3 regions of the Cyanobium sp. HWJ4-Hawea genome follow, and region 1 is predicted to be linked to each of the others. Evidence: predicted binding sites of a transcription regulator. Region 1 holds the regulator's gene; each other region holds the start of a gene.
What was found. Region 1 encodes NtcA, which controls nitrogen genes in cyanobacteria. Its sites were predicted from a motif close to GTANCNNNNGNTAC; they were not measured.

Region 1 (9,421 bases):
TGTTCACAAAACCCTGCCCTTGGCCCGGGGTAATTGGCTCTGTAGCTGGTTGCTTACTTGGACTGGTGGATCCCTGGCTGGTGTTTGCCGAGCCCGGCATTGGAATTGCCATTTTTGGCGCCGCCCACACCTGAGCTGAGGGCAGTACGGCGACGAGCGAACCCAAAAGAAAGCCCCTTAACGGCGCAGCTGGATCTTGCAGGCCACGCACGTCGGGCTTAACGGGTTTAGGAGCCCGTGATCATGCCACAGGCATTTAGGAGAACAAGCCCCCAGCACCGCAGGCCGCCGATTCAATCCTCGAGGTCCTTGCGGCTGGGGGTGCGGCTGGGATCGCTGGCTAGGAAGCCAAACACGAAAATCCCAATAAATAAGAAGACGACCGAATAAACCGAGATCTTGAGAGCCAGCATGGTTCGGTCTTGGGTGGAGACGGGCGGCAGCCCCTGGGCAGCCGCATCATCCTATGGGACTTGGCTTGCTATCCAACGATGCCAGAGGCCCCTGGTGCACCTCAGACCCAGCGGATTGAAACGTTTCAGTCACGTTTCAGCTGGGACCTCCAGTCCCTTTGGGGCTGTATTCAGCCCGATGGCTCCGAAGCCGCTGCCCTGCAACACCCCTGGGGCGGGCAGCATCGCCCCGATTGGCAGGCCCGGGGCCTGGTGATTTGGCCCAGGGGAGGCCAATGGCATCAGCTCAGGCTGGAGTTGGTCTGCCCTGAGGCCTGGCGGGGGCTTGCTGACCAGGCCATCGCCAGGCTCACCCTGCGTTGGTGGGCTGACCAGGCAGAACTCTGGGTGGATGGCCGCCTTGTCCATGGTGGTGACCTGTTCGATACCGCCTGCCGCTGGCCCCTGCCGGCCAGTTGGTGGCAAGGGCCCCCCTTGGCTTTGGAACTGCGCCTGCGCAGCCCCCTGCACGACGACGGGGCCCTGATCGCCAGTGCGCTGGTCTTGGAGCCCAAGGACCCTGCTGATCCCCAGGGTCTCTTGCTGGAAACAAAGCAGGCCCTGGCCGACCTGCGTCGGCATGGTTCTGAGCCAGCCGCCAATGCCCGTTTTCACGTGCTGGGCCATGCCCACCTCGATTTGGCCTGGCTGTGGCCAGTGGCCGACACCTGGCAGGCCGCCGAACGTACCTTCGCCTCAGTGTTGTCGCTGATGGAGCGATTTCCAGAGCTCCATTTCGCCCATTCCACCCCAGCCCTCTACTCCTGGCTGGAGCAGGGCCGCCCCGATCTGTTTGGCCAGCTGCTCGAGGCGGTGGCGGCGGGGCGATTCGAGCCGATCAATGGCCCTTGGGTGGAGAGTGATTGCGTGCTGATCAGCACGGCCTCGCTGCTGCGTCAATTCCAGCTTGGCCAGCACTACAGCCGCCGTACCTTCCCCCAGCTGGAGCACGGGTTGGCCTGGCTGCCGGACAGCTTTGGCTTTGGGGCGGGGCTGCCAGCGGTGGCCCAGGCCACAGGGGTGCGCTGGTTTTGCACCCACAAGTTGTTCTGGAATGCCACCAATCCCTTCCCCCACAGGCTGTTCCGCTGGCGTGGCCGCTGTGGGGCTGAGGTCCTCGCCCTAATGACGGCTCCGATTGGGACCGACGGCGACCCTGTGGCGATGGAGCGCTATCGCCTGGAGTGGACAGCTGCCACGGGTTCTCCCCAGGCCCTTTGGTTACCGGGCGTGGGCGACCACGGCGGCGGCCCCACCGCTGAAATGCTCGAGCAGCTGGAGTTGTGGCACCAGCAAGGGGAGGCGGTGCAGCAGCACCAGGGCAGCCTGCGGACCTATTTGGCTGGGCTGGAGTCCGCTAAAGATGACTTGCCGGTTTGGCGCGATGAGCTCTACCTGGAGTTGCATCGGGGCTGCGCCACCAGTCGGCCGGATCAGAAGCGGCATAACCGCAGCCTCGAACGCCTGCTTCGGGAGGCGGAGCTGGCGACTGGCCTCGCCGGGGCCAGCTTGGCCGCCGGGGCTTTGGCACCTACCGCTATCGATTGGCGGGTGCTGCTGTTCCAGCAGTTTCACGACATCCTGCCGGGCACATCTATTCCTGAGGTCTTTGAGCAGGCCGAGCCCCAATGGCGCCAGGCCCGCCGCCAGGCCAGGCAGCAACGGGATTGGGCCCTGCAGGCCTGGTTGGCTGGCGGTAGGCACCCGCAAGCCGACCCGCAGAGTGAGTCCAGCCAGCATTGGTGGGTCGCCCAACTCCAGCCCCTGGCGCCCCAGGCGGTCGTGCTGCGCTTGCCACCAGGCCAGTGGAGTTGCCACGGTCAACCGTTGCCCCAGCAGCCTTCTAACGGCGGTGCCAGTTGGGTTCAGCTGCCGTCTCTGGCGGGGGTGGTGGCCCAGCCCCTGCAACGCCAACTGGGTGCCCAGCCAGCACCGGCTGCAGGTCTTGCCGGGATCAGCCATACGGTGGAGCTGGAAACCCTGCCCGGGCGCGCTGGCGATTCCAACAGCCAGGGCCGCTGGCGGGTAGATAACGGCCTGGTGGGCCTGGAAGTGGGAGCTGGGGGGCTTGTTCAGCTCTGGGGTGCCGATGGGGTCCCCCAGTTGGCCGCCCCCCTGGCTTGGCAGCGCTTTGGCGATTCCGGTGAGTTCTGGGATGCCTGGGATTTGGCAGCCGATTACCGCGAGCATCCCCTGCCATGGGCTTGGCAGGAAGGTCCGGTACTGACAGAACAGGGGCCCCTTTGTTGCAGCTTTGTGCAACGGGGCTACTGCGGCGACAGCTCCGTGCGTCTGGAGGTGCGCCTGCGGGCTGGATCGAGCTGGGTTGAGCTGCTGCTGCAGGTCGACTGGCGAGCCCGCCATGAACTGCTGCGCCTGGAGATTCCCCTGCTGCAGCCTGCCCAGCGCTGGGCAGCCGACACCAGTGGGGGCATTTTGGAACGCCCCGCCCAGGCCATCACCCCCCGCGAACTGGCCCGCTGGGAAGTGCCCGTGATCAGTTGGCTGGCATCGGTGCCTGGCCAGGGGGGCTTGGCCGTGTTGCTCGATGGCCCCCAGGGGGTGTCTGCTGCCCCTGGAGCCCTTGGGGTTTCGCTACTTCGGGCCCCCACCTGGCCTGATCCAGGCGCAGACAACGGATATCAGCGCCTACGCCTGGCGCTGATGCCCTGCCCTGGCCATTGGCAACAGGACCAGGTGCCGCAGCAGGCAATCCGGTTTCGGGAGCCCCTCTGGCTTAGGCCCGCCGAATCACCAATCCCTGGCCCCGCTACTCAGCTTGGCTTGCCACCCCTGGGGGATGGTCTCCAGCTGGTTAGTTGCAGGGCCGGTTCAGGCCCCGGCGAGCTGCTAGTGGCTGTTCAAAACAGCTCGCCAGGTCGCCGCCAATTGGATTTGGGGGCCGATTGGACGCTTTTGGCGCGGTTGGACGGCCTGGATCAGCAATCGCCCCAAAAGCTCTCAGTTGAACTCAAACCCTGGGCCCTGGGTTTTTGGTTGGTAGGACCAACTCAATCTTCGTGATCGTCAAAGGGATCGGTCAGTTGCTTCGACGGAGGGCCAAAGGCCGTGTAGACGCCAAAGCCAGTCAGGGCAAGCAGTACGGCCAAAACGGCCATGGCTATGGAAAGGGCAGGTGAGCCAGTAGCGGCGGGGTCCATGGGGCGTTTACCTGGCGAATTGCGTCACAAGTCTCGACAGCCCAACGCATCGGAGCCAGCGAGGCCCTTACAGTAGCTATTGCAATTCTTTGAGCGAGAGGACCTAGCAGCCATGGCCCAACGGACCCGCCTCGGAAATCTGCTCCGCCCCTTGAATTCCGAGTACGGCAAGGTTGTGCCGGGTTGGGGCACCACTCCGGTGATGGGCATCTTCATGGTGCTTTTCCTAGTGTTTCTGCTGGTGATCCTGCAGCTGTACAACAAGTCGCTGCTGCTGGAAGGCATCAACGTGAACTGGAACGGCTTCGGCTGAGCTCCAATCACCCCCCAGCTCCATGAATTTTTTTGGCATCGGATTACCCGAAATGGCAGTTATTGCTGCCATTGGGTTGCTGGTGTTTGGACCGAAGCGCCTGCCTGAGCTGGGTAAGACCCTGGGCAAAACCCTGAAGGGATTTCAATCGGCCTCCTCGGAATTTGAGAAGGAGTTCCGTGGTGCCATGAATCCTGAAACTGAAGCCCCAGTTCAACTGCCCGTTCCTATGCCAGAGCCGGTTATCGAAGAGCCGCCCGCGGCCTGACGGGAGTGGCCTTGAATCCTGAGTCGCCAGCTCTGGCTTTACAGCTGGTTGTGGGCCTGGGTAATCCGGGCAGCAAATATGCCGGCACTCGCCACAACGTGGGCTTCATGGCCCTTGAGCAGTTGGCGGCAGCGGCAAAGGCTAGCTTTCGTAATCAGGCCAAGTTGCACGGCCTCCTGGCTGAAGTGGGCCAGGGAAATAGGCGCTTGAGGTTGTTGATGCCCCAGACCTACATGAACGAGAGCGGCCGCTCGATTCGTGCTGCCCTCGATTGGTTTGGCCTGGAGCCTGGGCAGTTGTTGGTGCTGGTCGACGACATGGACCTACCCCTGGGCAAATTGCGCCTGCGCGCCAGCGGTAGTGCAGGCGGTCACAACGGTTTACGCAGCACGATCAGCCACCTGGGCACCCAGGATTTTCCCCGGCTACGCATTGGCATTGGGGCCCCTGCCCTCCACCCAATTGAGCGCAAAGAGCGCACCTTGGGCCACGTGTTGGGCAGCTTTGCCTCAGGTGAACAGCCCCAACTCAAATCGGTGTTGGCCGAGGTTGAGAGTGGCATCGACTTAATTCTGCGCCTGGGGCTCGAGCGGGCTGGCAATCGTTTGAACAGTTTCAAGCCAGAAGAGGCCGCAACCTGATTGCATGGCTCGACTTCCTGCCACCACGGCGCAATTGAGGGTGCTTCACCAGAGCTTTAGCCAACGGCTGTTGGAGGGTGAGGTGAGTGCGGGCGGTTTTAAGTGGACCTTTAGCTGGGCATTCGATCGGGGTCAATTAAGTGTGGAGCCCTCCCTGGGCCGGGCCCTGATCCAAGATGCCCTGCTGCGCTTTTTGCTGAAGGCTGACTACCAGCTGGAGCCTGGTGGTGACTACGTTTTTACGGTGCGGGCCAAGTTCTGATCAGGGCGCTGTCCCGGCGCTTGAGTTCCCGTTTCAGGTGGCCTTCCACCAGTAGCTGGGCCGCTAGATCATCCAGGTCGCGGGGGGGGAGGCGCAGGCCCCTGGGCACTAGGCGCCTGAGGCCTTTGGGGGGGAATAGCTGCCAAAAGCGATGCCGGGCGGCCAGGGTGGTGCCGTATTCGTCCACGAGATGGGTTTCCATACCCAATGGGGCAATGGCATGAAGCCAGCCCCTACTGCCGGTGCCGTTGCCAATTACCAGGCTGGCTAGGCCTTCGCCCCGCCAATGGCCCAGCCAGGCGAGGGCCGCTTCCGGTTCGAGAATGGCGGCCTGTTCGATCCAGCCGCCCACCCGATCGGCAATGACGAGACCGCATTTGCTGCGGCCTGGGTCGATGCCGGCAATTAGGCAATTCGGTTTCCAGTTCACCGAAGGTTGCCCCGGGCGCCACCCTTCTGTAGATCGCCATCCCGATCCCAGCGCAGTTCCACCGCAATTGGATCGGGAGTGTCAGCACTTTGAACAGCGACCGCCGAAAGGGCAACGACAAGGCCCCTGGGTCGTTCGCTTAACTCCGAGCTCAGTTGCCGCACCGCGGCTGGATCCACCTGAAGGCCATCCGCCACCGTGCCCTGGCGCTGGGCTCGGGCATAGGCGGCAGCGAGCAGCAGATTTAGGCGTCTGTTGATCGCCTCGGGATTGCTGAGATCCCCTTCCAGGATGGTGCTGGCAAGCACTTCACCGGCCTTGATCACGGGTCGGTTTGGCCGGAGGTCGGGGAAGGCCAGCACCTGCCTTTCCCCGCGCAACACATTGGCTGCCGAAATCAGGCTCACCACCCAGCTGCCTGGTTTGGCAAGCATTTCTTCGAGTTTGGCAATGTCGCTACGGGGCACCAGCAGAATTTGCCGATCAGCGTTCTGGCCCGGCAGCACCCTGCGAAAGGCATTGAGGTTGGCCTGCTGCAACAGGGCCGTAACCACGGATTTTGCCTGGCTTGGCTGCTCCAGCTTCACCTTGGCGCTGGCCAGGATTTGACCGCTGCTGATCACCACATCGCCCCGGCGGAAGGCAATCAGGTTTGTCTCCAGATCCTTGAGCTCTTTTGTGCCGGCGGCAATTTGGCTGCGCACCTGGGCCAAATCCCTTTCGTTGCTGCGGATTTCGGCATCCCGCACCTGTAGGTCGCGGCCCAAGCGGCTGCGTTCCGCCTCCAGTTGCCGGCGCTGGGCCAGCAGCGGTGCCAGGCTCCCACGCAGGGTCACCAGCCTGGCTTCCGATTGGTTTAGTTGGCCCTGGAAGCGGGCCTGCTCCTTTTCTGCCTGCTTCCGCTTGGCTTCGCTCGTGGCCAGGTTGCTGCGGCTGGTTTGCAGGCGAGTTTCCAGCTTGTCGAGCTCAAAAAGCCCCACCCGCAGCCGTTCACTCACCAAAAGCATTAAGCCCAAAGACACGGCACTGATCACGCTGCCGGTGAGCACGGTGATCAACACGGCCGTGCGTCGGGGCCGCATCTGAAACAGGCTTAAACGGGCCTTGCCCACCCGGCTGCCCAGGCGATCACCAAGGGTCGAGAGCACGCCCCCAAGCACGAGCAGCGCCAGGATCAGAAGCCAGCCCGACACAGGTTTCAGCAGGGGGTACCAGTATCCCCCGGCGAAAGGCTTTAGCTAAAGCGCTTGGCCAGGGCGATCGGATCAAACACGGTGATTTTTTTGCGATCGATCTGCACCAGCCCTTCGTTGCGTAGGTCGCCCAGCAGGCGGGTGATTGTTACCCGGGTGGAGCCAATGGCCTCGGCGATCGCCTGGTGTGAGAGGCGCAGATCAATGGTGATCCCCTCGTTGCCAGGCACCCCAAAATCCCGGCAGAGAACTAGCAGAAAGCTCACCAGCCGCGAAGACATATCGCGGTGGGTGAGGGTTTCTATCATCGTTTCGGTCTGCAGAATCCTCGAAGAAAGGCCCTGCAGCAGGAGCAGTCCAACGCTGGCGTCCTGCTCAATGGCCCGCCTTACGGAGGTGGCCGGCGCCGTCACCATCTCCACCCTGGTGAAGGCAATCGCGTGATAAAACCTGTCTGAACGCTGGCCCGTCAGCAGCGACAAGACCCCGAAAAGGCTGTTTTCGCGGAGTAGGGCCACCGTGATTTCCTCTCCGGATTCGTAGACCCGTGAGAGGCGGACAGCGCCGCGGCGCAATAAGTAGACCCGTTCTGCGGGGTCTCCGGGAAAGAAGATGGTTTTCCCCCGTTCAACCGTTTCAACGCTGCTACCAGAAAGGGAGCGGATTACCTCCAGCAGGGTTGCGGAGCCCTGGCTCGCCACACCGACCCCCGCCACGCTGCCGGGGGAGCCGGTTGACGGTGTGTTGGCCGTACGGCTGAATCCGTGGATCACGCCAACCATCGTGCTGGACAGATGGCAGGAACCTAGGTACCACCGCTGCCTCAACATGTAGCAACCCGCACCTTTTTGGCGCCCCATGCCCTGGCGCGGCACCAGTAGTACGGATGCTTCCACTATCGGTAGTGTCCTTTCCTTGTAAAAGGCCCCTACGCCGCTACATTCAGATTCTGCGGCATTCGCCCCTAGGGCTGGCTGCGTTCCTAAAGCCAGATCTCCGGGGAGTTGATGACCGCCAGCCTGTCTGCTGCCAACCCAAACCACCAGCGCCCGCAGCGGTTGGAGTTGGTGGCCGGTGGCATCCAGGCCCATGCCCCCAGGCCCTTACGCATTGCCGAGCAGTCGGAAGGTCTGCTTCAGATCCATACGGCCCCTTTCCGGGGCAGCTTTGGCTCCGTTCTCAGCCAGGCCCTACGAGCTGCTGGTCTTGGTAGCCGGGTGCTGGTTTCCCAGCTGCTCAAGGGCGGGGTGGAGCAGGGGGTGGCCAACAGTGTTTGGCTATGTGGCCGCCTGCAGTGGCTGCGCCCTGCGGTGCCAGCTTGTTTGGCCGAAACTGCGCAAGCTGAATTTGCAGATGGCGGCGCCTTGGCCGCCGTGCAGGAGGTTTGGGCCTTCAGCCGCGAGCAGCTGATCAGTGGGGCGGTGGACCTAATGGTGCTCGATGAACTTGGCTTGGCGATGGAGCTGGGCTACCTCCAGCCGGCCGAGGTGCTCGATGCGCTTGAGCGCCGTCCAGCCCACCTGGATGTCATCCTTACTGGCCCTGCCATGGGGCCTGCCCTGATGGCCCTGGCTGATCAAGTCACCGAGCTGCGTCGCGGCTTTTAGGTTCTCTCTCCCGTCATGCTTAAAAACGACCTTTGGATCAAGGAGCAGGCCGCAGTGGGCATGCTCGAGCCATTTCAATCCAGCCTCGTTAGGCATCTCGATCCAGAGAATGGTGCCTCGCCAGTACTGAGCTTTGGTTGCTCTTCCTATGGCTACGACCTGCGCCTCTCGCCCAAGGAGTTTTTGATCTTCCGCCATGTGCCGGGCACGATCATGAATCCGAAGCGCTTCAATCCCGCCAACCTCGAACCAGCAGCCCTCGCCGAAGATGCCGACGGGTCCTACTTCATTTTGCCGGCCCATTCCTATGGCCTAGGCGTGGCGCTGGAAAAGATGAGGGTGCCAGCCAATATCACCGTGATCTGCCTCGGCAAAAGCACCTATGCCCGCCTTGGCATCATTGTGAATACCACCCCAGCTGAAGCCAGTTGGGAGGGCCATCTCACCTTGGAGTTCAGTAACTCTTCGGGGGCTGATTGCCGCATTTATGCCAATGAGGGAATTTGCCAGTTGCTCTTTTTTGAGGGAGATCCCTGCGAGACCACCTATCAGGATCGGGCCGGTAAATATCAACATCAGCCAGAGCGGGTGACCCTTGCCAAAGTTTAAGTACCGGGAGCTCTAGCGAATTTTAGGGAGTCCTAGGGCGCCAGGCGGGCTTTGTGGAGCCGGCTCCTCTCATACCAATCTGCAAACTGGGGTGTCCAGGTTTGCAGGTGGGGCCACATCAGGTCGCAGAGTTCGCGAATTTCCTGCTGGGCATCGAGCTTGGCCCGCAGATCTAAAAAGTGAAGAAAGGCCCGCAGGGTGAAGCTCACCACAAAGTGTTGGCGATAGTCGAAGGGCAGGATGCCGCGGGCATGCTCCTCCGCAAAACCTGCCGCCAGTAGATCCCTGTAGCGCTCAGCGGCCTGCTGACAAAGCCCCAGGTCGATGGCCCTTTGCTCGCCTGTGTAGGCGTATTTTTTACCTTGCCGGTCGCTGTAATTACCCTCTGGGCGTAGGTAGAAAACCTCCTCCAGCTCCAGCTCCCCTGCTGCGGCTTTACAGATGCGATCGCCGGTATAACGCATCGACTGCACATCGAAGCTCAC
Region 2 (9,421 bases), on a different contig from region 1:
GCCACAGCGTTTTGCTCGGCTGCAACCAGGCCGTGGATGCGGGCAGCTATCGCTTCGAGCTGCACAACCCCGAGGAAACGGTGGAGGCCCGCTTCACCTTTGTCTACGGATTTGATGGGGAGAATTGGCGCATAGAGCACCACCACTCCTCATTACTGCCGAGCTGACTAATTACCCAGCTAGCTGACCTTGACGCCCTTCCAGAAGGCCACTCGGCCCTTGATCTCCTTTGCCGCCTCCTTGGGATCGGCGTAGTACCAGGCCGCATTGGCATTCACCTCGCCACCTGCCACCACGTCGTAGTAGTTGGCAGTGCCCTTCCAGCCACAGACCGAGGTGTGATCCGAGGGGCGCAGGCAGGCAGGTTCAATTGAATCCAAGGGGAAATAGGCGTTGCCGTCGACGCTGACGATGTCGTCGCTGGTGGCAATCACCTGGCCATTCCACTGGGCTTGCATGCTGGGAAAAGGTTCTAAGGCTCTTAAACCAGGCTATCGAGCCGCCAACACCGGTGGGGCCATCAGGGGCGGCAGATGGGGGGTGGGATCTAGGGCCCTCAGCACCGGGCCCCGATGACGCAATTCAAAGTGCAAATGGGGCCCACTGGCGGAGCCAGTCATGCCGACGGCACCCAACCCTTCGCCCTGCTCCAGCCAATCGCCGGGCCGCACCGATGCCTGCTGGAGGTGGGCATAGAGGGTTTGCACCCCCTGGCCATGGTCGAGCAGCACGGTGTTGCCGTAACCCGAAACCACATCCACCGCCAGCACCCGTCCAGCCAGGGCCGCCAAGACCGGGGTGCCTGATGGGGCTGCTAGATCAACGCCGGTGTGCATCCGCCAGGCAGCCCTTGCGGTGGAATAGCGCCAACCCCAGGGGTCCATCGATTCGGCCATTTGGCCGAGGGGATAGGCAAGGTTCAGGTTTGGCTCCACGGCGCTGCCCAGGGATGGCTCCGGCAGGGATCCCAGGGCAATCACATCAGCTACGGAAACACTGCTGGGCACCAGTGCTGGACCAATGGCGGCCTGGCTGGGGGCGGTTTGTGTGGGGGCGGTTTCGGCCTGCACCTGGGCGGGCAGCAGCGCCCCTATCGCCACAAGCGGCATTGCCAGAAGCGGCATCGCCAGAAGTGGCATGCCCAGATGTTTGATTGGGCGAGTGGGCATGCCGGCAGCAAGGCGATTCAGTTGAAGTCGCCGAAGTTGTATATCCGCAAGGTGCCATATCCAAGCGAGGCTGGCGAGGGGTTCGGACCGGCCGGCAAGGCCATCACCTCAAACATGTAGGTGTCGGAAGCCGAGGGGTTGGTCCAGGGCCGCAACACCACCGTGACCGTGTTGCCAGGTTGAACCGGTTCGGGGAATGTGATCGTGAACAGCCTGGCTGCCTCCTCGAAGCTGGCCCCCACGGGGATCTTCTCGCCCCCCCGGCGGGGCGTGCCGCCAAGGAAGGCAGTGGTGCGATCTACGGAGAAGGGAAACTGCCGATCAACACCCCTGGTTTGGCGAATCGTCAGCCCCCCCAGGGGCGCCCCTGCCGCCTCATCCAAACTGACCCGGAAGTAATACTCAGGCCGGGTTTCATAGGTGTAGGTCTGGTAGCTGATCAAATCCACCGACCAGGGCGGCTTGGTGAAGTAGGTGGCACCCCTTAGCTCAAGGGCCAAGCCGGGCAAAACCGCCAAGGCCGCCCCTAGGGCACCCGAGATCAAGCCGCCGGCCAACCGACCCGACAGACGCCTCACCTCTATTCGCTTCACCTCTATTCGCTTCACGGACTTCCGCTGCAAAGTGATCAAACCCTAGGGATGGTGGGCTTACTTGGCCGCCAGGAAGGGCAGGGGGTTTTGGTCGCGGCGATGCTGGAACGGGATCGGCGGCCCCTCCAGGGCGGGGTCGGCAGATCCCTGACAAGCCCCATCCAGATCGGCGCTGGCCCCCAGCACCTGGCGCAGCCGCCGGGCCGCATGCAGGGGCATGTCGCGGGGCACGTTGATGCGATTGCGCAGGTAACGCAGGCCTGGCGCCGTACCTGGCGGCGGGGCCAGGGGTTCGCAGCCGGGCAGCAAACCGCTAAGGGCAGCACGCAGGGCCGGATCAAACAGCTCCGCACCCAAGGGATTGCGCTCCAAAATTGGGCCTCGATGGGCCAGCACCCGGGCTAGAGCCAGCAGGGCCGAATTGGCTGGCGGTGCCTGGGAGGTTTCCAGATCGGGCGCGCCCGGATCACTGCCAATGGACCCGGTGCCACTGCCGATGGGCCAGGGGCCACTGCCAATGGGCCAGGGGCCCCTATCAATGCGGCTGGCCAAGGCCAGCTGGGCCCGACTGCCATTGGCATGGCAGCCCCCCATCTGGGGCGGCAAATCGTGGGCGTGGGTGTGGAAATCGCTCTGGGTACCCAGGTAGGTGGGGCGCAGCTCTAGTCCCGCAAACCAGCGGTCGATCGCCGGATGCTCCTGGCGCAGCAGGTAGCCCTTGTAGTAGGCCAGGCTCGCCGCCATCCGCTCGAGGTAGGGCACAAAGATCAGGTCGGCCGTTTCCGGCTCTGGCCCCAGCAAAAAGGGTCCGGCCGTTACGGCAAGGGCCTCTTCCATGGCCACGGCGCTGCGCTGGAAGCGCAAACGGCCGCTTTCCTCCTCCTGCGAATTGGGATTGGGCCGGCAAAGCCATTGGCACCAGGCGCGAAAGACTCGCCGCTCCAACATCCGCAGGGGCAACACCTCCGGATCGTTTAGCCCCGCCCCCAGGGGTCCAAAGGCAGCCTCGAGCGACTCCAGGATCACGTCGCTTTCGGTGATCAGGCGGCCATCCAGCTGGAGGGCGGGCAGCATGCCAGAGGGCACCAGCTGCTTAAACCAGCTTTCCTTTTCGCCGTAGCAAAACATCGTCACCTTGCGAATCCGATAGGGGATCCGCTTTTCCTCGAGCCACAGCCAGACCTTCTGGCAATAGGGGCACCAGGCGTGGTGGTCGCGGTAGAGGGTCACCCGCACGGAGGCCTCCGGCAGGCCAAATAAACGCAACTGGGCCTGGGCGTTGGTGGGCCCCTCGATGCGATCCAGGGGCTGGAGGGCCCCTACCGCCTGCTCGAGCTCCTGCCAGCTGGGAGCAGTTGAAGCGGCCATGGGGGAAGAAGAACTGGGTTCCGTTTTAGGCAGCCAAGCACCAATTTGGAGTTTGGTTGCAGTTGCTACACACCCTCCCCCCCGCCGTGGGGGACTGTGCCTAAGCGAACGTTGGCGAGGCATCTCCCCTTCATGACCCATGTCCCCATGGCCGGCGGTGGAAAGACACCACTTGCCACCTTTGATCTTTTTCGTCAGCGAGTTCTAGCTGGCGTTCAACAACCACAGATGCAGCGCTATGCGCTAATTCTGATGGCCGCAGGTGCAGGCCTCCTGCCCCTGATGGCTGGCAAGGCCCAGGCAGCCCTCGCTCCAGGGGTCACCGATGGTGCAGACACCCTGTTGATGCTGATGGGCTCAGCCCTGGTGTTATTGATGACCCCGGGCCTGGCGTTCTTCTACGGCGGCTTTACGCGCGCCAAGAACGTGCTCAACACCATGATGATGAGCTTCTTCCTGATGGGTCTCATCGGGGTGGTCTGGGTAGTAATTGGCTACAGCCTTTCCTTCGACCTTGGTTTCAACAGCCCCTTCATTGGTGGCCTGGGGGCAATGTTCCTCAATGGCGTCGGTGGTCCGCTGGGGGATGCTCCCCTGGCCGATGGTTTCAACATCAGCGCCACATCATTTGCCCTTTTCCAGGGCATGTTCGCAATCATTACTCCAGCCCTGATCTCAGGCGCGGTGGTTGAGCGGATCAACTTCAAGGCCTGGTTCTGGTTCAGCCTGCTCTGGAGCCTCTTTATCTATTGCCCCCTCTGCCACATGGTTTGGGGTGGTGGTTACATCGGTCCCTTCGGTGCAATCGGCGCCATCGACTTTGCCGGTGGCACCGTGGTGCACATCGCTGCCGGTGTTGCCGCCCTTGTGTCTGCGGCCATCGTGGGCCCCCGCAGCACCTACCCGGAAGGTCAACGCCCTCCCCACAACGTGCCCTACATCCTCCTGGGTGCAGGCCTGCTTTGGTTCGGCTGGTTTGGCTTTAACGGCGCCAGCTATTTCGCAGCCAAGGGGGCCGGCCTTTCCTTCCTAACCACCACCGCAGCAGCCTCGGCTGCCCTGCTCACCTGGTGCATGATCGAGTGGTTCGTGGATGGCAAGCCCACCGCAGTTGGTGGCGCCACCGGTGCCGTGGCAGGGCTTGTGGGCATTACCCCCGCAGCTGGTTTCGTTTACATGGGTCCAGCCCTGGTAATTGGAGCCCTGAGCGCCACCGCCTGCTTGATTGCGGTGCGGGTTAAGGCCTCGATCAAATTCGATGATTCCTTGGATGCCTTCATGGTGCACGGCATCGGCGGCACGGTTGGCGCCTTGCTAACCGGCCTGCTGGCTGCTCCAGCCCTGGTCCCTGCGGACTATTTCCCCAAATCCGCTGAGATCCTGGCCAAGGGCGGCAACCTGGCCATGCTGGGGGCCCAATTCCAGGCAGTGCTGGTCACCTACGGATTCGTAGGTATTGGCACCTTGATCATCCTTTTGATCATCAAGTCCACAATTGGCCTACGGGTTAGCCAATCTGAAGAGGAGCGCGGTCTCGACTTCGTTGCCCATGGTGAAGAGGCCTACGATCCCATGAACGGTTAATCGATCATGAAACAAATCACGGCCATGATTAGGCCATCCAAGGTGGATGCCGTTAAAACAGCCCTTGTCGACATCGAAATTGTCGGCATGACCGTCTCCGAAGCCCGCGGATTCGGTCAACAAAAGGGTCAGGTAGAGCGCTATCGGGGCAATGAATACAAAGTCGACTTCATTGCCAAGGCAAAGGTGATCCTTGTGGTCAAAGACGACAAGGTAACTGCAGCAATCGAGGCCATCTCCAAGGCAGCTCACACCGGTGAAATTGGCGACGGCAAGATCTTTGTAAGCCCCGTGGAGCAGGCAATTCGGATTCGCACCGGCGAATCCGGCGAGATTGCCCTCTAATTACCAAATCCTGCCCCCAGTAACCCTGGGGGCTTTTTAATTGGTCGAAGCGCCCGACCAACCCATGCAAGAGCATTTTGATCTGATCGTGCTTGGTGCCGGCTCCGGCGGCCTGGCAGCGGCCAAGCGGGCCGCCAGCCATGGCGCCAAGGTGGCCATTGTGGAAGGCGATCGGGTGGGCGGCACCTGCGTAATCCGAGGTTGCGTTCCCAAGAAACTGCTGGTCTACGGCTCGGCCTACCGCCACCTGCTGGGCGACGCGGCTAGCTACGGCTGGGAAGTGGAGGCCTACCGAGCCAACCCCAGCACCCTGCTCACCAATGTGCGCGCCGAGGTCGACCGCCTCAACCAACTGCACCTCGGTTTTCTAGAAAAAGCCGGCGTCAGCCTGATGCGCGGCTGGGGATCCTTCGTAGACGGCCATACCGTGGCCGTTAGAGGTGCCAGGGAAAAGTTAACTCACTACGGCGCCGAGCGCATCCTGATCGCCGTGGGCGGTCGCCCCCAACGTCCGGCCATTGCCGGAGCCGAACTGGGCTGGGTGAGCGATGAGATGTTTCTGCTGGAGGCCCTGCCAAAGCAGATGGTGGTGGTGGGAGCTGGTTTCATCGCCTGCGAATTTGCCTGCATCCTCCATGGCCTGGGCGTACAGGTGACCCTGTTAGTGCGGGGCGAGCAAATCCTGCGGGGCTTCGATAGGGAGGCAGCCCTGGCAGTGCAGGAGGCGATGGTCGCAGAGGGCATCGACATCCGCACCGGCACGAGCCCCACCGCCCTGGAGGGCAAGCCCGGCGCCATCACGGTTGTTACCAGCCCCGGGGAAGAATCCCTGGCCTGCGGCGGAGTGCTTTTGGCCACGGGCCGCCGGCCCTTCCTGGCGGGCCTAAATCTGGAAGCGGCCGGCGTCGAAACCGAGGGGTCGCGAATTCCGGTGGATGCCGATCAATCCACAAATGTGCCCCACATCTACGCCGTGGGAGACGTGACCGACCGCATCAACCTCACTCCCGTGGCGATTGATGAGGGGCGGGCCTTCGCCGATACGGTTTACGGCCACAGGCCCAGGCAGGTGAACCACGATCTAGTGGCCATGGCGGTGTTCAGCCAGCCGGAACTGGCCACCGTGGGCCTGAGCGAAGAAGCGGCCATAGAGCGCCATGGCAGCGAAGGCATCAGGGTGCATCGGGCCAAATTCCGGCCCATGGCCCAGGCCCTGCCCAAGCGGGGCCCGGCGGTGTTGTTGAAGCTGGTGGTGGAAGCCAGCAGCGGCAAGGTGCTGGGCTGCCACATGGTGGGTGAACACAGCGCCGAGATCATTCAAATGGCAGCCATTGCCATTGGCATGGGAGCCACCAAGGACGACTTCGATCGCACCATGGCCCTCCACCCCAGCGTCTCCGAAGAATTCGTGACGATGGCTAATTGATCCGGAACCTAAGGGCGTTATCCCAGAAAATCCTTTCTAAGTTTGACAATGCGGCTCAGCAATTCCGCCCGTTTTTGCTGCTTAAGGGCATTGCGGGCTAGAAAATTCAGCAAGCCAACCAAACCCAGCAGTTCCAGCAGCCCACCCACCAAGGGGATTTCATTGATCGCCCCCAGGGTGGAGCCGGTGATTTTCAAAGCGATGCCCGCCACCAGGGCAATGGCCAGTAGCCGCAGGGCTGGCAGAAACTCAGCCAGGCTGTCGAGCCTGGTGGCGCCAAGCTTTTGCAGCAGCAGATTCAGAAACTGCAGGGGCAAGCCCAACAGTTCTTTGGCCTCTGCGCCCGCCCCGTGGGCTTCCACCGGCACGATCGGTGCCGCTTCTGCGACAGGGATCTCCACCGCAATTTCGGGCTCATGGGCCGGCTCTGGAGACTGGTCCTGTTCGTAGGGGTTGGGTTCGTTCACCAGGGCATCACGCGCTGAAGACCGCGGCAGTTATAGGGCAGGCTTTAGGCCAGGGCTAGCCCCCTGTCGTTAAACATGCCTTCAAACAGCACCGAGCTGAGGTAGCGCTCACCGGAATCGGGCAGCACCACCACGATGGTTTGGCCGGCAAAGCGCTCCTGCTGGGCTAGGCGCAGGGCCGCCACGGTGGCTGCCCCGCAGGAGATTCCAGCCAAGATGCCCTCCTCACGCATCAGGCGCCGGGCCATGGCCACGGCCTCCTCATCGCCCACGGTTTCCACCTCATCCACCATGGCCAGATCCAAATTGGCGGGCACGAAACCGGCCCCGATCCCCTGAATCTTGTGACCGCCGGGCCTGATCTCTTCGCCCGCCAGGGTTTGGCTGATTACCGGGCTGCTAATCGGCTCCACCGCCACCGACACCAGCGGCTTACCGAGGGTGGTTTTGATGTAGCGACTGACCCCCGTAATTGTGCCGCCGGTGCCGACCCCAGCCACCAACACATCCACCTGGCCATCGGTGTCATTCCAGATCTCGGGGCCCGTGGTGTCGTGGTGGATCTGGGGATTTGCCGGGTTGGCAAACTGCTGCAGAAGCACATAGCGATCAGGATCGGAGCTGGCCAATTCCTGGGCCGCCTGGATCGCACCCGACATACCGAATTTGCCCTCGGTGAGCACCAGGTGGGCGCCATAGGCGGTGAGCAACTTGCGGCGCTCCAGGCTCATCGTTTCCGGCATGGTGAGCGTGAGCTTGATGCCGCGGGAAGCCGCCACAAAGGCCAATGCAATGCCGGTGTTGCCGCTGGTGGGCTCCACCAATTCCTTACCAGGACCCAGCAGTCCATCTTTTTCCGCCTGCCAAATCATGGCCGAACCAATGCGGCACTTCACCGAAAAGGCAGGATTTCGCCCCTCAATCTTGGCCAGCACCCTGGCCTTACAACCGGCGCTAACCCGGTTCAGCTGCACCAGGGGAGTTTTACCAATGGTGAAGCTGTTATCGGCGTAAATGCTGGTCATCCTTGGGGGAGGGGAGCACTCTGAATTGGATCCAGCCTAGGAATAGACAAGCCATAGGGCTCATCATTGGCGGGCTCGGTGATGCCCAGCTCCCGCCGCCAATCGGCCAGGGGCCGATCCCAGCCCTCCTCCCAGGGCACGGCCGCCAGACAGCTGGCGCTCCGGGCCATGGCCGTGCCATGGGCCTGGGCCGCACTCAGCTGGCTAAAGCGCTCGGTTTGGAAGCGGAAAGTGGCCAGTTGGCCGGCACTGGTCAGCAGCACATAGGCAGGGAAACCGATCTGGGCGGCGGTAATAGACAGCACACCTATTTCGCCCTCCTGGGAGGTGCCAAACCCACTCACCACATGGTGAATGTCGTGGGTGGTGGCCACCCTCTGGGTGAGCCAGCGGCCCTCGGTGTCGACCGGGCGAGGCCGGAAAAATTCTGGGTTGTAATTGAGGCTGCGAATCAGGGCCGCATAGCTATGGCCCAGGCTGCCCTCGGGCAACTGGATCAGGCTTTCAATGTTTGGCTGGAGGGGGGGATAGCGCCCATCCAGGAGCTCCGCGCCACCTGGCACCTGGCGAAAGCGGCGTAGGCAATCGACCATCTGGGGGGTGTCTATCCAATGGTCGACGAGGTCGGCAATGCAGGACAAATCTCCCTGGCTGCGGCCAACGGCGGCCAGCAGCTTGAGGTTGTTGGCTGCCCGCAGCAACTCAGCAAAACGAGCCACGCCTAGCCCTACAAAACGATCGGCTAAGTCTGGCCTAGGGGCAGGGTCAACTCGAGCACCGCTCCACCTTTGGGGTGGTTGAAGGCCTGGATGCGGCCGCCATGGGTGGCGGCAATTTGCTGCACGATCGGCAACCCCAGGCCACTGCCTGTCCGGGGGCTGCGCACCCTGGAGGGATCACCCCGATAAAAGCGCTCAAACATGTGATCGAGATCTTCCTCGCTCAAACCTGGTCCCTGGTCGCTCACCCGCAGCTGGAGCCAGCCACTGCGCTCCTCGATCGCCACAGTGATGGCGCCGCCATCGGGGCTGTAGCGCAGGGCGTTATCAAGCAAATTCAACACCGCCCGGTGCAGCCTGGAGCGATCGGCCTGCAGGGCAAGGGAAGGGGCAGGTTCGAGCTCCAGGGCCACCCCGCGCTGATCGGCCAGGGGCCTTAAGCCCTGCCAGACCTGCTCCACCAGCTCGGGCAAAACCACCTCACCGCTGCGGGCCGTGGCCCCAGGCGTGATGTTCTCCAACCGGGAGAGCTCGAGCAGGTCGCCCACCAATTCCTGCAGCCGCAGCAATTCCCGCTGCAGACGCTCCACCATGCGGGCGTTTTGGCTATTTACCTGGCCCGCCAGGCTGTCGCCCACCAACAGCAAAGCGGTAAGTGGGGTTTTCAGCTCATGGGCCACGTCACTAACCCAGCGCTCCTGCTGCTCAAGCTGGGCCTCGAGGGA
Region 3 (9,421 bases), on a different contig from region 1:
AAGCAGTCGGCCAGCTGTGCGGGGTTGAGGCGGCTGGTGACATCGCCATCGGCCTCGAGATTGGCCCGGAAGTTGCCACCGGCCCTATTCCAGGCGCTGTGGGCATGGCGCTGCACGATCCGATAGGCGTCTTCTCGGGCTAGGCCCGTGTCGACCAGGGCTAGCAGCACCCGCTGGCTGAAAACAACGCCCCCATACACATTCATGTTGTTGGCCATGTTTTCGGGATAAACCCCCAGGCCCTTCACCACCTCGGTCATCTCCCGCAGCATGAAGTGCAGGGTCACAGAGCAGTCGGGCAGCATCATCCGCTCCACCGAGCTGTGGCTGATGTCACGCTCGTGCCAGAGGGCGCAATTCTCCAGGGCCGCCACCACGTAGCTGCGCAGCACCCGGGCCAGGCCACTAATCCGCTCGGAGCGGATCGGGTTGCGTTTGTGGGGCATGGCCGAACTGCCCTTTTGGCCCTTGGCAAAGTTTTCCTCCACCTCGAGCACATCGGTGCGCTGCAGGTTGCGGATTTCGGTGGAGAAGCGCTCCAGGGCCGCACCCACCAGGGCCAGGGTTTGGATGTATTCGGCATGGCGATCGCGGGAGATCACCTGGGTGCTGGCCGTATCGGGCACCAGGCCCAATTTGGCGCAGGTGAGGGCCTCCACCTGGGGATCGGTGTTGGCGTAGGTGCCCATGGCGCCTGAGATTTGGCCCACGCTCACCACCTGCTCGAGCCGCTCTAGCCGTTCCTGGTTGCGCACCACCTCTGCTAGCCAGCCGGCCACCTTGAAGCCAAAGGTGATCGGCTCGCCATGGATGGCATGGGAGCGACCGATCATCACGGTGCCCTTGTGTTCGCGGGCAAGGGCCCTCAGGGCGTTGGCCAGTTTGTCTAGTTCGCAGCGCAATACGGCCACAGAGGCCTTCATTTGCAGGGCCAGGCCCGTATCCAGCACATCCGAGCTGGTCATACCCACGTGGATGTGGCGGCCCGCATCGCCCACGTATTCGTTCACGTTGGTGAGGAAGGCAATCACGTCGTGACGCACCTCCGCTTCTATCTCGAGGATGCGCTCAACCTTGAAGGCCGCCTTGGCCTTGATGGTGGCGAGCGCTTCAGTCGGCACCCGGCCCAGATCACACTGGGCTTCGGTGGCGGCAATTTCCACATCCAACCAGCTCTGGAATTTGGCCTCTTCAGTCCAGAGGTTGCCCATTTCGGGCAGGGTGTAACGCTCGATCAAGGGCCAGCGCGTGACAACAGCCCATCCAATGTATGGGGTGGCGGCCTAGGCAGCTTCAGGCCAGCTCATGGGCAGTCCCTAGGCGGCGGTGGTGAGTTGTTGGTGGGCCACTTCCCAGTGCACCAGGGATCCCCAGCTTTGCTGGCGCACCCAGCAGCGGCCGCCGCGGCAATGGATCAACTGGAAGGGGGGTAGGTCGCCGGGCTGGTTGCGCAGCCGCACAAAACTGCCGGGCCTAAGTAGCTCCACCACATTGTTGGCCCCATTTTTGGCCCCCACCAGGCGAAGACGCCTGCCAGCTCGGGAGCGACTGGGTTGGGAGGAGGTCATGGAGGCCACCTTGCGATTTGGCAATCCTCCGCTGGTTTTTGCTGCAGGGCCCCCATGTTTGGAATGTGTTCGGTTTCTAGTGTGCGTTGAGCACAAAACGCCCATGGCTCCAAAGCAACGCCTGGATCTAGAGCTGGTGGCCCGGGGTTTGGTGAGCTCCCGCCAGCAGGCCCAGCAACTGATCCGGGCCGGCAAGGTGCGCTGTGGCGACCAGGTTTTAGACAAGCCTGGCACCGAGGTTCAGCCGGAAGCAGAATTGCTGGTGCAGCAGCCACCGCGCTTTGTATCCCGTGGCGGGGAGAAGCTCCTGGCGGCCCTCGAGGCCTTCCCCATCGAGATTGGCGGCAGGGTTTGCATCGATGGCGGCATCTCCACGGGGGGCTTCACGGATTGCCTCCTGCAGCACGGTGCAACGCGTGTCTATGGCATTGATGTGGGCTATGGCCAAACGGCCTGGAGCCTGCGCAGTGACCCCCGGGTGGTGCTCAGGGAGCGCACAAACCTGCGCCACCTCACCGCGGCCGATCTCTATGGAAGTGCCGAATCCTGGCCGGATTTGGCCGTGGCCGATCTGTCTTTCATTTCCCTCGGACTGGTGCTGCCGGCCCTCTGTGCCCTGATGATGCCTGGCGCCCCGGCGGACTTACTGCTCCTGGTGAAACCCCAATTTGAAGTGGGTAAGGCGCGGGTAGGCAAGGGCGGGGTGGTGCGGGATCCGGCCGCCCATGTCGATGCGATTTCAGGGGTGATTGCCTCAGCCCAAGGCCATAAACTCGTGCCCCACGGCTTGGTCGCTTCTCCGATTACGGGCCCGGCCGGCAACCACGAGTACGTGCTCTGGCTTCGGCCCCAGGGGCATCCACCAGGGGAAAATTGGCCAGAGCAGCCAGCCGTTAATCCCGAAAGCATTGCTGCCTTGGTGGAGCGCACCCTGGCCAGTTAGGTGCCTAGATGGCGGTGCTGTCGCGGTCGCCGGTGCGGATGCGAATCACCGAATCGATTGTGCTGACAAAAATCTTGCCATCGCCGATTTCACCGGTGCGGGCCGCGTCTTGAACCGCACTGACCACGGTTTCGACCTGGTTGTCGTCAACCACGATCTCCAGCTTGAGCTTTTGCAGAAACTCCACGGTGAATTCCGAGCCGCGATAGCGCTCCACCTGGCCCTTTTGGCGGCCAAAGCCGCGCACTTCGCTCACGGTCATGCCCACGATGCCTGCATTGACCAGCGCAATCTTGACGTCCTCCAACTTGAAGGGACGGATGATGGCCTCGACTTTTTTCATGGCGGCTGCTGGGACCTGCGGTGAGTCTCTCAGGCCCCCTCCATTAATGGAAGGGGGTAGGGACCCTTGGACCCATTAGGCCCGAGCCTGGCGGCGGTCGCCGTAACAACCGCTACTGGTTTGCCTGGCGTGCTGCCTAGGATCCAGGCTTGATTTCAGGTCAGCGATGGATTTAGGGCAAACCCAAACCCCGCTCTATGGCGAACGGGCCATCGCCGATGCCCAACTGATCTGCTTTGAGAATCCCAGGCCTGGCAGGCCCTATGAGGTGTCGATTGAACTGCCTGAATTCACCTGCAGATGCCCCTTTTCGGGCTACCCCGACTTTGCGGTGCTGCGCCTGCTCTATCAGCCGGGGCCCCGGGTGTTGGAGCTCAAGGCGATCAAGCTCTATGTGAACAGCTACCGGGAGCGCTCCATCTCCCATGAGGAGGTGGCCAACCGCATCCTCGACGACTGTGTGGCGGTGGCCGCACCCCAATGGATGCAGCTGGAGGCCGATTTCCATCCCAGGGGCAATGTCCATACCGTGGTGCGGGCCTGCCATGGCACCCGCCTAGACCTGGGCGATCAGCTCCGGTAGCTCCCGGGCAAAGGCCGTCAGGTTGCGGTTGCAGAGGCCAGCCACATGCAGCCGTCCCCCTGCCCCAACCCCCTCGCCAATGGCCCAGAGTTGGCGGGTGGCCAGCAGACTCAAAGCACCGCCGGTCAGGGCGATCGCGAAACCTGCGTAGACCAGGGGTACGCCAGGATCCTTTTTGAGCAGGATGCCGCTGGCGGGCAGCACGCTCTCGACCCGAATCGGTAGGCCCTTGATCTCCACCGGATCTCCCCCGGGCACCAGTTGGCTGAGCAGATTGCCATCGGGGCCGTAGACATCTACGGGGCCTGCTTCGTTGTTGAGGCTCAGCAGCACAGGCTCGCTGCCATCTGGCCTGGTGGGCAGCACCAGCCCCCAGATTTGCTCACCGAGCTGGGGAAAGGGTTGGAGGGGCAGCTGCAAAAGGGGGCTTTTACCCAATTGCACGGTGATGGCCGCCAGGGCCCAGTCGGCTTGGTAGAGGGTGATGCCTTGGAAACGCAGGGGGTGGTTGACGCTGATCTGCGCCTGCTTGAGCTCCGGGCCCTCCTCCCCCTTTAGGAGCCGCAGTTGGGAGGTGAATTGCTCAGGTCTGCCGGCCGGGTCCCTTTGCACCGAGAAGCCATCCACGGCGATTACCAGCTGGCTTTGGCCGCGGCTATCGAGCAGATCCAGGGTGCGACCCGGGGCTAAAAATTGCTCCGAGCGTTGACCGCCTAAGGAACCCCAGGCGGCACCCAGCATGAAAACCACCAGGCCCGCATGCACCAGCATCGGCCCCACTCGGCCCAAAACCCCTTTGCGGGCTGCGAATCTTCCCTCCTGCCTCTGGATCTGCCAGCCCTGGCTTTGCAGCAAGTTTTCCAGCTTCTCGAGGCTGACGTTTGGTTCGCTGGAGGGAACCGTTTCAGCCACGCTTAGTTTGCTCAGTTGGCGCGGAGATTTGTAATCAATCCAGCGCAACGCTGCCTGCAGGGCGGGCCATTGCCGCTTCCAGCTGCAGAGCAACAGGGATAGGGCCAGCCAGGCCAAAAGCCCTAAAAACCAGTTGCTGGAATAAATGTGGTCGAGCTGGAAGGCCAGCACCCCATCCCCATGGAGCACCCCCAGCCAGGGCTTGGGATCGTAAAGCTGGTGGTAGAAGGCTTCACTTTCCTTCTGGGGGATGGCTGTGCCGACGCCGCTGGCAATGGCAATTACCAACAGCAGGCCAATGGCCAGGCGCAGATCGGAGATCAGGCCCGCAATTTTTTGGAAAATTCTCATAGCCAGCGGGCTAGCAGGGTTAGGGCGCCGGTGGCCACCAGCACTACCCCACTGATCGGCGGCACCCACTGGCCGAGCCGCCTAAGGCTGAGCAGGTTGGGCAGGCTGGCCGCGGCGGTGCCGGCAAGCAGCAACGGCAGCACCTGGCCTGCGGCAAAGCTGGTGAGCATCACCATGCCCACCAGGGGCTTGCCGTTTTGGGCCATCCAGCCCAGCAATACGGCCAATACGGGCGTGGTGCAGGGTGTGGCCGCCAAACCAAAGGCGAGGCCAGCGGCCAGGGGGGCCAGGGGGGCCGGCACCTTGCGGCGCCATATTTCCGGATCTGGGCCGGCCGGTAGGGGAATTTTCAGCAGCCCCAGCAGGTTGAAGCCCATCACCAGGGCCAATACGGCCACGATCGTGGGGATTAGGCCGGGGATCTGGCCATAAATTCTGCCCAGTAGGCCACTTACTAGTCCGAGCAAAACCAGGGAGGCAACAATCCCCGCCGCGAAGCTGAGGCTGCGCTGCCAGGGCTTTGGCGCAGCTGCGCCAAAGCCCGCCAGGTAGGCGAGGGTTACGGGCAGTAGGGAAAGGGAGCAGGGCCCAAGGCTGGTCAACAGCCCGCCGGCAAACACCAGGGCGACCGTAAGAGGTGTGGGGGAGGCCAGGGACTGTTGCAGCAGCAACTCGCTGCTGCGAGCCCATTCAGCCAGTAGGGGCCCAAGGCTGATCATTGCAAAAGCCTATCGGGCAGCTGCCGGCCGCTGGCGCCTGGGCGCGGTTGTGAGCCCACTTCCCTCCAAGGAGCAGCGCAGCAGGAGGCCGCAGATCAACAGGCTGGCCATCAGGGAATTTCCGCCGTAACTGATCAGGGGCAGGGGCAAGCCGGTGGTTGGCATGGCGCCACTGGCCACGGCGATATTGAGGATCGATTGGCCCACCAGGATCGTGGTGCAGCCCATGGCGATCAACCGCTGCTGGTTGGTGCGGCACTGCAGGGCGATGCGCAGACCAATAAAGCTAAACAGCAGCAGAAATAGCAGCAGCACCACCGAGCCCAGCAAGCCGAATTCTTCAGCAAACACCGCAAAGATGAAGTCGGTGGATTGGATGGGCAGGTACTGGAGTTTTTGGGTGGAGAGGCCAAAGCCAGATCCAAACAACCCGCCTGAGCCAATGGCCAGCAGGCTTTGGACCAGTTGGTAACCGTCGCCCTGGGCATCGCGCCAGGGGTCGAGGAAGGAGATCACCCTGACCCTTTGGTAGGAGTTGATCAGGATGCTGCCCACCCCCAGCAGGGCGCCGCCGCCAGCCGAACCGAGCAGCAGGATTTTTGGCAGACCGGCGGCCAGGGCCATCAGCCAGAGGAGCAGGCCCGTTAGGGCGGCCGTGCTGAGATTTGGCTGCTTGAGGATCAGCAGGACTAGGCCCCCCAGGATCCCTAGCCAGAGCAGTTTTTGATCGATGCCAATCCGTTTCCAGTGGGCAAAGATCGAGGCGCCTTGGAGCACCACAAAGGGTTTTACCAGCTCCGATGGCTGGATTTGAATCGGGCCAATCACCAGCCAGCGGCTGGCCCCGTTGACCGTGCTGCCCATGACCAGGGTGGCGGCCACCAGCACAAGACAGATCAGCAGGGCCAAAGGTGCCAGGTGTAACCAGCGCCGCAGGCTGGTACGCAATCCCAACCACAGCAATCCCCAGCTGGCCACCATCCAGATGACCTGTCGCTTGAGGTAGTAGGCCGCATCACCCATTTCCCGCTCCGCCACCCACCAACTGGCGGAGGTGAGCACCAGCAGGCCCACCAGACTCCAAATGGCCACCATGCCCAGCAGCAGCCGGGCTTCGGCTGGCCAGAGCTGCCAGGGCAGGGGCAGCCAGCTGGTGGGGGTGCGGGAGGTGTTGGCCACAAAAAAGCCCGGCAATAGCCGGGCATTAGGGATTCAAGAAGGCATATCCAAACTTAAGCGGTTCAAAGGCTCAGTTGCCAACGTTTTGCTGGCGGCGTCCGGCGACTAGCTCCACCTTGAGAATTTTGCCACCCTGCTTCATGATTCGCTGCTGCTCGGCAAACCAACTCTCGTAGGGCACCCACTTGGTGAAGAAGGTGTTCTGCAGTTCACGCTGGGTGCGTGATTTTTCCGGGCAGGGAATGCAGGCCGTGATCTTGAACAGGCGCATGGGAAGGATCCTCAGGGTTGAAGCTCGAGGGATCAGTTACCCAGGCCGGAGCTGATGTAGTCGAAGTAGACGCCCATCTCTTTGCCGGCATCGGGGCCCACTAGGGATGCGGTGGTCTCCTTCATGGCCTGGATCGACTGCACAGTTGCGCCGATGGGCACGCCTAGGGAGTTGTAGGTCTCCTTGAGGCCGTTTAGTACCCGCTCGTCGAGGATCGAGGTGTCCCCAGCCAGCATCGCGTAGGTGGCGTAGCGGAGGTAGTAGTCGAGGTCGCGAATGCAGGCCGCATAGCGACGGGTGGTGTACATGTTGCCGCCGGGACGGGTGATGTCCGAGTACAGCAATGACTTGGCTACGGCTTCCTTGATGATGGCCGAGGCGTTGGCACTGATGGTGGCTGCGGCGCGAACACGAAGCTCACCGCTGGCGTAGTACTGCTCAAGGCGACCCATGGACGAACCGTCCAGGTAAAGGCCTTGAACGTCAGCCTGGTTGATGACGTTGGTAATGGCGTCTTGCATGAATCCTGCTAGGGGCGAAAGGACGGTCGAAAAGACTGTCGAATAAAGGGGGCTGGAGGGTGTTCGGCTGTCTTAGGAGAGGGCGCCAACCACGTAGTCGAAATAGAAGCCAGCTTCTTCGGCATCTGCACCTGTCAGTAGGCCCAGTGCGGCGGACTTCATTTCGCGAACGGACTCGGCCATGGCGTCGAGGGGAACACCCAAGGAGCGGTACATCTCGCGGGCTCCAATCACGCCGATCTCTTCGATCGGGGTGACATCGCCTGCCACAACTCCGTAGGTCACCAGACGGAGGTAGTAGTCCATGTCGCGCAAGCACGAAGCAGTCATCTCTTCGCCGTAGGCGTTGCCGCCAGGGGAGATGACATCGGGACGCCGCTGGAACAGGGCGCCGCCGGCCTGCTTGACGATGCGTTCGCGGCTCTCGCTGAGAACCTGGGCGACGCGGAGGCGACGCTGCCCGGCCGTGACGAACGACTTGATTTGATCAAGTTCGCCAGGGCTTAGGTAGCGGGCTTCGGCGTCCGCGTTGATGATCGAGTTGGAGACGATGCTCATGCAGTTCTGCCTCGAAACAAGCGGCCGCCTTGACGGTGACCGTATCCGGGTGAGTAAGGGGGACGTGATCGACTCGCGCCGATCGCCCAATCATTCTGTGGCAAGGCCCTTCACTGCTCCGGTCACCGGTAACAGTTCTTCACGGCCGTTCCAATCTGCAAACCCCTTGGCCCGCAGCGACTTTCGCAGATGTTGCTGACAGCTACTGTGTGCACCAATTGTTAAGAATCTATTTGCGATATTTTGTGTAGTTAGCAATTAAAAAGCCCCCCGATAGTGAAATCGGAAGGCCTGTCAGGTTCGGGGGTGGTTTTGTTTAGATAGCAGCCTCGATTTAGATAGCAGCCTTGGGGCCCGGGTTCAGTCCGGCGTTGCCGCTGTAGAGCGAGGCCGTTCTATTGACGGTGCTCAAGGGCAGGCCATCGGCGGTGGCCATGCCACGGATATGGGGCACGGTGTTTTCGCCAAAGGCTTCGGCATATTCTTTGCCCGAAAGCAGTTCTTCGATTGCCGCCCGTTGGCCGGAGTTGGCCCGGGTTGCCAAGAAGACACTTACTTCCTTGGGCTGGGCTGCCCGCCCAAGTAGGGCCAAATATGCCGCCGATGCGGCCCGCAGGGGCGCCATTCGATTGAGGCGCTCTTGGAACAGTTCGCTGCCAGTCAGTTGGTCGACCAGCTGGGCAACGGTCAGTTGGTTGTTGCGGAATTTGGACTCCAGTTCGACAGGGCGCTCGGCGTCAAAAGGCACCCGATTAAGCAGCTGCTTGTAGCTGGCTTCGAGGGCCTCCTGCAGCTCGCTTTCGCTGGCGTTGTTGACCAGTGTCAACGGGGGCGCAAGGCTTTGACGCCTGCCAAAGCCCTGGGGCAGGCCCTTTTGCAGGGCCTTGGCCATCGAGGCCCCGGGCTCATTGGGGCTGGCAGATCGATTAAAGGAACTAGTGGCTCGACCAAGACTCTGGGCTGGTTGCCAAGCTCCACCAATGGAAGGAAGGGTGGCTGGGTTCCAGCGACGGGTGGGCTCGGGGGCCGAAAGGACGCTGCCCGGACCCCTGGGGATGGCAGGCCTGCTTGGAGCCATGGTTTGCCCCCCCGAGATTTGGGCGCTCCATGTGCCGAAGACCTCAGCCTGGCTTTCCACCAGGTTGCGGGGCACCAGATCACCACTGACCGTGCGCAGGGCCTGGGACTGCAGGGCGTTAGGGCGCTGGGCTGGGGGCTCCACATAGCCAGAGGCGGTGATGGCCTGCTTAAAGCTGGGCACTTGCCTGGCGTTGCGATCGCTGGCGGTGATGAAACGCTCGAAGGGAACGGTGTCTTCACCGAAGCTTTCGTTGTATTCGGCGCTATTCAGCATCGCGTCGACGACGCCGTAGAAGCCCTTGCGGGCAGCGGTGTCGAAGTAGGCGTTGATTTCCCAGCGGCCAAAGGTCGGCCTGCCAATCAGGCGACGATGCATAACCTCAATCGCCTTGG

Region 2: KBY58_RS06115 (ammonium transporter) is a predicted target of NtcA. The motif match lies at 3,186-3,199, and genes of this name have one in related genera.
Region 3: queF (preQ(1) synthase) is a predicted target of NtcA. The motif match lies at 2,957-2,970, and genes of this name have one in related genera.

Annotation. Positions count from the first base shown of each region.
Region 1 covers NZ_JAGQBV010000018.1:27,815-37,235, reverse strand. Annotated here, with positions in the region: gene KBY58_RS05905 (DUF3769 domain-containing protein) at 1-166, opposite strand, end outside; gene KBY58_RS05900 (photosystem II reaction center protein I) at 294-413, opposite strand; gene KBY58_RS05895 (alpha-mannosidase) at 492-3,476, shown strand; gene psbN (photosystem II reaction center protein PsbN) at 3,464-3,613, opposite strand; gene psbH (photosystem II reaction center phosphoprotein PsbH) at 3,726-3,926, shown strand; gene KBY58_RS05880 (TatA/E family twin arginine-targeting protein translocase) at 3,949-4,194, shown strand; gene pth (aminoacyl-tRNA hydrolase) at 4,227-4,835, shown strand; gene KBY58_RS05870 (DUF3146 family protein) at 4,840-5,097, shown strand; gene KBY58_RS05865 (resolvase) at 5,075-5,527, opposite strand; gene KBY58_RS05860 (DUF3084 domain-containing protein) at 5,524-6,720, opposite strand; gene ntcA (global nitrogen regulator NtcA) at 6,762-7,502, opposite strand; gene KBY58_RS05850 (cob(I)yrinic acid a,c-diamide adenosyltransferase) at 7,728-8,327, shown strand; gene dcd (dCTP deaminase) at 8,343-8,936, shown strand; gene thyX (FAD-dependent thymidylate synthase) at 8,969-9,421, opposite strand, start outside.
Region 2 covers NZ_JAGQBV010000019.1:24,935-34,355, forward strand. Annotated here, with positions in the region: gene KBY58_RS06090 (SgcJ/EcaC family oxidoreductase) at 1-167, shown strand, start outside; gene KBY58_RS06095 (DUF427 domain-containing protein) at 180-458, opposite strand; gene KBY58_RS06100 (M23 family metallopeptidase) at 492-1,124, opposite strand; gene KBY58_RS06105 (DUF2808 domain-containing protein) at 1,187-1,777, opposite strand; gene KBY58_RS06110 (glutathione S-transferase family protein) at 1,820-3,130, opposite strand; gene KBY58_RS06115 (ammonium transporter) at 3,263-4,714, shown strand; gene KBY58_RS06120 (P-II family nitrogen regulator) at 4,721-5,059, shown strand; gene gorA (glutathione-disulfide reductase) at 5,124-6,485, shown strand; gene KBY58_RS06130 (CAAD domain-containing protein) at 6,503-6,952, opposite strand; gene cysK (cysteine synthase A) at 6,997-7,977, opposite strand; gene KBY58_RS06140 (Coq4 family protein) at 7,974-8,696, opposite strand; gene KBY58_RS06145 (sensor histidine kinase) at 8,720-9,421, opposite strand, start outside.
Region 3 covers NZ_JAGQBV010000021.1:25,411-34,831, reverse strand. Annotated here, with positions in the region: gene purB (adenylosuccinate lyase) at 1-1,238, opposite strand, end outside; gene KBY58_RS06575 (hypothetical protein) at 1,317-1,568, opposite strand; gene KBY58_RS06570 (TlyA family RNA methyltransferase) at 1,672-2,511, shown strand; gene KBY58_RS06565 (P-II family nitrogen regulator) at 2,516-2,854, opposite strand; gene queF (preQ(1) synthase) at 3,021-3,437, shown strand; gene KBY58_RS06555 (cytochrome c biogenesis protein ResB) at 3,411-4,700, opposite strand; gene KBY58_RS06550 (cytochrome c biogenesis CcdA family protein) at 4,697-5,419, opposite strand; gene KBY58_RS06545 (FtsW/RodA/SpoVE family cell cycle protein) at 5,429-6,613, opposite strand; gene KBY58_RS06540 (phycobilisome linker polypeptide) at 6,669-6,869, opposite strand; gene apcB (allophycocyanin subunit beta) at 6,902-7,390, opposite strand; gene KBY58_RS06530 (allophycocyanin) at 7,463-7,948, opposite strand; gene KBY58_RS06525 (phycobilisome rod-core linker polypeptide) at 8,283-9,421, opposite strand, start outside.